Regions from separate parts of the Sphingobium sp. WCS2017Hpa-17 genome, predicted to be linked through region 2. Evidence: riboswitches for the same ligand, from Rfam matches in the RefSeq annotation. Region 2 holds a riboswitch; the other holds the start of a gene.

Region 1 (4,212 bases), on a different contig from region 2:
CCACTGGAAGCGGCGGAATAGGCGGGGCATATGAGTGAGGACAGTCATGCCATGTCCACCACGGACCGGCTCGTCTATATGGCGCACCAGATCGCCCGCAACATGGCGATGATGGGCGAAGAGAAGGCGACGGAAGCGCTCGCCGAACATCTGACCCGCTTCTGGGATCCGCGGATGAAGGCACAGATTGTCGCCATGGCGAAGGAGCAGCCTGAACGGCTTTCGCCGATGGTTGCCGCCGCCGTGGCCCGGATGGCGCAGGGCAGGCCGGCCCCCGATGTCGATGCGGCGCAGTTCAATGCGGTGGATGAGGCGGGGCATTGCGACGCTGGTTGAGCGGGATGCCGTCTGCCGCTAGGCCGTGATCATGGATGATGCCGCCGCCAGCCCCCTGACATTCGATCGCCTGACGCCCGATGGCGCGACGCAGGTGGTCGATCGGCCGCTGGCGCAGGAAGTGCCGGTCGCGATCGAATATAATGGCGCGGGCTATGCCGTGCTGATGGCGACGCCGACCGATATCGGCGATCTGGTACAGGGATTCAGCCTGGCCGAACGGCTGGTCGGCCGGGACGATGCGCTGCTGGACGTCGATGTGCATGATACGGGCGCAGGGATCATCGCCCGCGCGACATTGCCGCCGCATCGCACCGATGGGCTGCTGGAGCGGGTGCGGTATCGCGCGTCGGATTCCTCCTGCGGGCTGTGCGGGATCGAGAATCTGGAGCAGGCGATCCGGCCTTTGCCGCATGTGACCGCAACGTCGCGGGCGGACCGGGCGGCCATATTCCGCGCGCTGGATGGCTTACGCGAACATCAGCCGTTGAATGGCGCGACCGGCGCGGCGCATGCGGCGGCCTGGGTCGGCGCGGACGGCGCGATCCGGCTGGCGCGGGAGGATGTCGGGCGGCACAATGCGTTCGATAAGCTGATCGGGGCGATGGCGCGGATGGGTGCGGACTGGGACGGCGGTTTTGCGCTGCTGTCTTCGCGTTGCTCCTATGAACTGGTGGAGAAGGCGGTGCTGGCCGATTGCCCGCTGCTGGTCACTATCTCCGCGCCGACCCGACTGGCGGCGGAACGGGCCGAGGCGGCGGGATTGCCGCTGGTCGTGCTGGCGCGATCCGACGCGCTGTTGCAACGGGGACACAGCGGCAGGATCTAAACCGGCGCCCGCTTGGCAGCGTCCCCGCTTTCCCTTATGGCGCGCGGCGTGGGGAGGCTTGGCTTTCCTGCAACATGATCGCGCCGGTGCCCGGAAACGGGTTAATCGGGAATGTGGTGCGGGCGTCACAAGCGCCTTAATCCACGGCTGTCCCTGCAACTGTAAGCGGATAGCGCGATGCACTGGCCCCAAAAGGGCAGCCACTGGAGCAATCCGGGAAGGTGTGCATCATGCTGTGACCCGCGAGCCAGGAGACCGGCCGGCGCTTGGTCGCTTTTGCTTTGGTCCAGGGGATGGTCGGGGCACGGTGGTTTTTCCGTCGAGCGACGCCATGCGGCCGGGGCCGCATCGGGCTGCGGACGGGATATGGCGTCATCCCTCCAACACCCGACCGCTTTCGGGCGGACGCCCCTGCCGACGTCGCTTTGACGCTGTAGGGGCAATAAATGTTGAAATATGGACTTTCGCTCGTGGCTTTGATGGCCGCGAATTCCGCCTTTGCGCAGACGGATGACGAGATCGTTGTGACCGCTGCTGGCATCGAGCAGTCGCGTGACGAGGTCGGACAGGCGATCACGATCATCGACGCGGACACGATCAGGACGCGGCAGGCGATCGACGTGGTCGACCTGCTGGCGACGACGCCGGGCGTGCGGTTCAACCGCAACGGCACCGTCGGCGCGCAGACAGGCGTGTCGCTGCGCGGCGCGGAAACGACGCAGACGCTGGTGCTGATCGATGGGGTGAAGGTCAACGATCCCAGCGGCATTGGCGACGGGTATGATTTCGGACCGCTGCTGACCGGCAATATCCGCCGGATCGAGGTGCTGCGCGGGTCCAACTCGGTGGTGCATGGCAGCCAGGCGATCGGCGGCGTGGTCAACATCATGACCGGCGTGCCGGCCGAGGGCTTCGGCGCCAATGCTTCGGCCGAATATGGCTATAGCGATACGTTCAGCGCCAAGGCGGACGTGTCCGGCACCGCCGGCATCGCGTCGGGCGGCATCGGCGCGGCCTATTTCCGCACCGATGGCATCTCGTCGGCGGCCAATGGCACGGAGCGGGACGGTACTGAGAATATTGCCGCGAACGCTCGGTTGAAGCTGACCTTCTCGGATAATTTGAGCCTCGACCTGCGCGGTTACTATATCCATGCAGATCTGGACGTGGATGGCTTCCCCGCGCCGACCTATGTGCTGGCCGATACGCCCGAAGTCGCGATTTCCGACCAATATGTCGGCTATGCCGGTATCAATCTGGCGCTGCTGGATGGCAAGCTGACCAATCGGGCGGCCGTCACCTGGATGCGTAACGATCGCGACTATTATTCGGCGCGCGGCGCGGCGGTCGATTATGGCTATAGCGGCACCAATTTGCGCTTCGAATATGAAGGCGTCTATGCGCCGGTCGATCAGGCCAAGCTGGTCTTCGGTTACGAGCATGAGCGGCCGGACTATGATTATTACGACGCCTTTAGCACGACGAGCGTGAAGATCAACATCGACAGCGTCTATGCGCTGGCGATCGTGAAGCCCTTCACCGGCCTCGCCGTTACCGGCGGTCTGCGCCATGACGATCATAGCCAGTTCGGTGGCGCGACCACCGTCGGCGCCAACGCCAATTATTCGCCCAATGGCGGCGCGACCAATGTGCGGCTGAGCTATGGCGAGGGATTCAAGGCGCCGTCGCTGTTCCAGTTGTACAGTGACTATGGCAATGCAGCGCTGCGTCCAGAGCGGTCGAAAAGCTATGATATTGGCTTTGACCAGATGCTGGACGATGGGCGGGCCACATTGTCGGTTACGGCTTTCCGGCGCGATACGACTGATCAGATCAATTATGATGCTTCGTTGCCGCCGTTCGGCCGATACAATAATATCGACCGCACCCGCGCCAAGGGCGTGGAAGCGTCGATCGCGCTGAAGCCGGTGGATGCGCTGACCGTGACCGCCGCCTACAGCTATGTCGATGCGCGCGACCGGTCGGCCGGATCGGCCAATTTCGGCAACCGTCTGGCCCGCCGTGCCGCCGATGCGGTGAGCGTGTCGGCCGACTATGTCTGGCCGTTCGGCCTGTCCACCGGTGCGACCATCACGATGGTCGGCGACAGTTTCGACAATGCAGCGAACACCCGCCGGCTCGACGGCTATGCGCTGGCCGGCGTGCGCGCGTCCTTCCCTGTGGGCGAACATCTGGAAGTCTATGGTCGCGTCGACAATCTGACCGATGAGAATTACCAGACGGCCTATGGTTATGGCACCTATGGTCGCGCTGCCTATGGCGGCGTGCGTGTTCGCTTCTGAGGACTGCTGGCCGGGGTCAGCGCGGCGCGTTCAGGCGCGCCGTGATGGCCTTTGCCGCCTGCACATAGGCGGGGCCGCCGCAGACGGTCCAGCTTTGCGGCAGGCTGATGCGCGGGATGGTGCGCAGCGCGGGATGGTGCAGCATCTCCGTGCCCTGATCGACCACCCGGTCGGTCGCGCTTTCCACGATCAGCCAGTCGGGGCGGGCGGCGACCATTTCCTCCAGCGATACCTGCGCCAACGCGGGCTTGCCGAGCCGGGCGGCGAGATTGGTGAGACCGGCGCGGTGCATGAGATCGTCGATCAGCGTGCCGGTGCCGGTCATATAGCCGCGCCGCTGATAATAGGCCGCGACGCCAGCGCGCGTGGAGCGCGGCAGAGTGGCGAGGTCGCGGTTCATGCGCGCGATCAGCGCCTCTCCCCGATCGACATGACCGATGGCGCGCGCGACCTGCCGGATCTGGTCGAGGATAGCGCCATAGCTTTCCGCGCTGGCCAGGCCGAGCGTGCGCCAGTTGCCCGGTGGAACTCCAGCGACCTTATTCTCGCCGATCGGGAAGCCCAGGATCAGGTCCGGCTGGATCGCCAGCACTTCCTCCGAAGGGCGGCGCAGCGTGCGCAGGCCGCGCACCTTGTCCGCCGCCGCCGACAGGGACGGGTCGCGGGCGTTGCTGCTGAGCGCGGCGACCTGCCCCGGATCGGCCAGAGCGAGCAGATATTGATCGGCGCAGACGTTGAGCGACA
Region 2 (4,212 bases):
CCGAGCAGGAAGGCACCACCCAGCACGACCAGCTTGAACGCGACGAACGCCACGCCATAAGCCGCCGCCAGCCGCAACGCGGGATGCGCGCCGGCCAATCGACCCGCCACGCCATCCGCCCCCAACAGCGCCGCGATCGCCGCCAGCGCCATCGTTACGGCCCAGACGCTGTTCTCGCCGGTCATCTCATAGCCGAGCAGGCAATAGCCCACCCCCTGCGATACCGCCCAGGCAGCGAGCATCAGGATGATCCCTTCCTGCCGCCGGACATGCAGCGCAGCGATGGCGGCCAGCGCAGGAAAGGGCGTGGCGCAGGCCAGCGCCAGCGTCGTCACGGTGCTGGCCAGTGTCATCAGTCCCACCCATAGATGGCGGGCGGCGGCAGGGGATAGGCTCTGCATGGTCATTCGCTCCTTGTCATAGGGGTTGTCCGTCTGGATCAGAACCGCGCCCGCAGGCCGGCATGAATGCTGCGGCCCAACTGGCCGTAGCGGCGGGCCGTCTCATAATATTCGTCAAACAGATTTTCGACCCGACCGAACAGGGTCAGCTTGCCCAGCACCGGCATTTCGGCGCGGAGATCGACCAGCGTGTAGGCATCGTTCACGAACGGCGCGACGGTCGTGCTGGTGCGCGCCGTGTCCAGCGCCTTGCCCGACCAGCGGACCGCCACAGTCGTGCTGAGGCCGAAGGTCCAGTCGTAGCGCAGCGTGCCATTGGCGGCATGGCGCGGACGTCTGGCCAACTGGTTGCCAAAGTTGAGGCCGGGCGACCGGTCCTCCGCCGACACCCAGCTATAATTGCCGTCGATCGTCAACCGGCCGACATGGGCGACCCCGGCCAGTTCAAGCCCGTGCGCCTCGCTGCGCTGGACATTGGCATAATAGCCAAAGCGTGGCGTGGTCGTGCCCGGCGCGTAGCAGAGCGCAGGGCGGTTGGTGGTCGGGCAGCCATTATAGGTGATGAGATTGTCGGTGCTGCGATCGAACCAGGTCGCCGACAGGATCAAGGCATGGTCGAACAGATGTTGTTCGATGCCCGCATCCCAGCCATGCGATTTTTCCGGCACCAGCGCCGTGTTTCCATAGTCGCTGTAGAGCTGGTACAGGGTCGGCGCCTTGAATCCCTCGCCATAGCTGGCGCGCAGGATCATACTGTCCTTGGCCAGCGCCCAGGCCGCGCCCGCACCCAACACGGTGTTGCCGCCGAAGGTCGAATGATGATCGTAGCGCACGCCGCCATTGAGCGTCAGCCCGGACAGCGGCTCGACATTCAGTTGCGCATAGAGGCTGTCGATATCCGCCGAGCCATGGATCGTCGCATAGGCGGCCAGACTGTCGGAGGGCGAAGCGGTGCGCATCCGCTGCTCCTCCCGCTCCGCGCCAAAGGTCGCGGTCCAGCCCGGCGCGACCGTCAGCACACCCTGATATTCGTAGCGGTTCGTCTCGCCCTTGGCGGCGAAGCTCAATTGGCGCAGCTTGCGCGCGGGGTTGATATTGTCGCGCAGCGTCTCGCTGCGGCTGAAGGAGAGGCGATTGTGCAGTGCCCCGCCGAACAGGTCGGCATTGAGGCCGGCATAGCCGATCCATTCCTCGGTCTGCGAATATTCCGGGCTGTCCGGCACGCTGCCGGCACTGTCGATGTCCGTGCGCCCCTTGGCATAATAGCCGCGCACATCGACCGACACGCCCGGCGCCAGCGCAACGCCCAGCCGGCCGTTGAGTGTGCTATTGGTATAGCCGTCCTTCTCCTTGCCGCCGAAGCGCGGGCTGATCGCGGAAATGCCCTCCGTGGTGAAGCGGCTGCCGGCGAGTTGCCAGTCGATCGCCCCCTGCCGGCCGCCCAATCCGGCGCGGGCGCTGACGGTGTCGCGCGATCCCGCCTCGATATCGAAGCTGCCTTCGATCGGCTTTTCGGCCCGCGCGGTCACGACATTGACGACTCCGCCGATCGCCTGGCTGCCCCACAGGATGGATTGCGGACCGCGCAAAATCTCGATCCGGTCGATGTCGCCGGTCATCAGGGTGGCAAAATTATAGCCGCCACCGGTCGAGGACGGATCGGCCAGCTTGACGCCGTCGACCACCAGCACGGTCTGGTCCCCTTCCGCGCCGCGGATGCGGATCGACGTCGACGTGCCGTAGCCGCCATTGCGGGTGAAGCTGATGCCAGGCGTGCGGATCAGCAGATCCGACACCGTCAGCGCCTGCGCCGCGTCGATCGCAGCCTTGTCCAGCACGGTGACGCTCGACGCCACCTGCTCGATCGCCTGCGGCTGGCGCAGGGCGGTGACGATCACCTCGCTCGCATCGTCGGCCAGTGCCGGCGTGGACAGGCCGGCCAGAATGAAAAGTCCGCTCTTTGAAATCCAGTGCATGATAATCCCCCCAGTCATAGACAGGACCGGGCGGACGCGACGCGACAGCGATGCCGAACGCCAGCGCGCACGACATCCCCGCCGTGCGAATCCGCACGGTCAGCTTGTCGTTGCGCGAGGATATCCTCGTTCGACCGGCGCACCCTGTCCGGACGAAGAACGACCGCGACAGGCAGGTCTCCTGGCTTGCGGGTCCATGCCGTTTCGAAGCGCCTTCTCGGGATACGCATCCCAATGGCCTGTGCCTCGATGGCTCGCCGCTCACAGTTGCAGGGGCAGCCGGGGTCTTGAACCCCGTTCCCTTTTGATCCCCTTGCGGGGAACCTGACGCAGCCGCGGCCCTAATCCAGTTGGATCAGGCGATCAAGTGGAAGAAGCCACCCGTCACATGGCCCACCCGGTGGCCCGCCGGCGCGATCGCCTGCCCCTCTGCGTCGGCCATGTCGGCCAGCGCTTCACCCTCGCTCGCGGTGATGCTGACATAATGGAATTCATGACCCAGCAGTTCCTGCCCGGCACGGGCGAAGCGGCTGTCCTGCCGCAACCGCGCCCGCCGATAGCCCAATGTCATGCGCCGGCGGGCAAAGCTTGTCTCAACCGGCAGCAGGCCCGCCATCGCATGCATCATGCCCTCGCCATCCTCCAGCACACGGCCCAGCACCATATAGCCACCACATTCGCCATGGATCGGGCGTGTCTGGCCAAAGGCCCGCAGGCCATCGAGAAATCGCCGATTGGCCGCGATCCGCCCGGCATGGAGTTCGGGATAGCCGCCCGGTAGCCAGCAGGCATCGCAATCGGCAGGCGGTGCTTCGTCGGCCAGCGGGGAAAAGAAGTGCAACTCCGCGCCGGCCGCCCGCCACCAATGCGCCATATGCGGATAGAAGAAGCTGAAGGCCGCGTCGCGGGCGATGGCGATCCGCTGCCCCGGCGGCCGGATGCCGGGCGGCTGCATCGGCCGATCCGCCGTCGCACCGGCCGCCGCGAAGACCGCATCGAGATCGCATTGGGCCGCCACCCGTTCCGTGATCGCGCTGATCCGCGATTCCAGCGCGTCCGTCTCGTCCGCCTGCACCAGACCCAGATGGCGGGACGGCATGGCCAGCCCGTCATCGGTGGAAATCGCACCGAGCAGGGGCAGGCCGATACGGGCAAAGCCATCCTCGACCATCTGCCGATGGCGCGGGCTGGCGACCCGGTTGGCGATCACTCCGGCAATGGCGGGCGCGCCGGGAAAGGTGGCGCAGCCATGCGCGACGGCCGCCACCGTCTGCGCGGCCGCACGGGCATCGACCACCAGCAGCATCGGCCAGCCAAGCAGGCGCGCGACATCAGCCGAAGCACCCGACCGGTCCTGCGCCCGCGCGCCATCGTAAAGGCCCATCGCCCCTTCTGCGACAACGAGTTGGACAGTCGATGCGACGTGCGCGGCCAATCCGCGCAGCATCGCCGGCGCCATGGCAAAGCCATCCAGATTGATCGAGGGTCGCCCGGCCGCAGCCGCATGAAAGGCCGGGTCGATATAATCCGGCCCGCATTTGGCGCCCTGTACCGCAAGGCCCCAATCGGCAAAGGCGCGTTGCAGCCCGATCGTCACCATGGTCTTGCCGACACCCGATGCCGGGGCACCGACGATCAGGCCGCGCCCCAGCGCCACCGTCAAAATTCGATGCCCCGCTGCGCCTTGATCCCGGCGTGAAAATGATGCTTCACCTGCACCATGTCGGTCACCAGATCGGCCGCCTCGATCAGGGCATCGGGCGCGTTGCGGCCGGTCACGACGACATGTTTCATCGGGTCGCGATCCATCAACCCGGCGACGACATCCTCGACCG

What was found. Region 2 has a riboswitch for cobalamin ahead of RQH62_RS04950 (TonB-dependent receptor domain-containing protein). Riboswitches for the same ligand answer to the same signal wherever they lie in the genome.
Region 1: another riboswitch for cobalamin. It lies ahead of RQH62_RS01720 (TonB-dependent receptor domain-containing protein); the one in region 2 lies ahead of RQH62_RS04950 (TonB-dependent receptor domain-containing protein).

What each region holds. Positions count from the first base shown of each region.
Region 1 covers NZ_JAVTIV010000001.1:377,624-381,835, forward strand. Annotated here, with positions in the region: gene fdhF (formate dehydrogenase subunit alpha) at 1-21, shown strand, start outside; gene RQH62_RS01710 (formate dehydrogenase subunit delta) at 31-336, shown strand; gene fdhD (formate dehydrogenase accessory sulfurtransferase FdhD) at 368-1,165, shown strand; cobalamin riboswitch at 1,233-1,444, shown strand; gene RQH62_RS01720 (TonB-dependent receptor domain-containing protein) at 1,612-3,468, shown strand; gene RQH62_RS01725 (ABC transporter substrate-binding protein) at 3,485-4,212, opposite strand, start outside.
Region 2 covers NZ_JAVTIV010000002.1:135,302-139,513, reverse strand. Annotated here, with positions in the region: gene RQH62_RS04955 (hypothetical protein) at 1-401, opposite strand, end outside; gene RQH62_RS04950 (TonB-dependent receptor domain-containing protein) at 440-2,377, opposite strand; cobalamin riboswitch at 2,531-2,720, opposite strand; gene RQH62_RS04945 (cobyrinate a,c-diamide synthase) at 2,733-4,034, opposite strand; gene cobO (cob(I)yrinic acid a,c-diamide adenosyltransferase) at 4,037-4,212, opposite strand, start outside.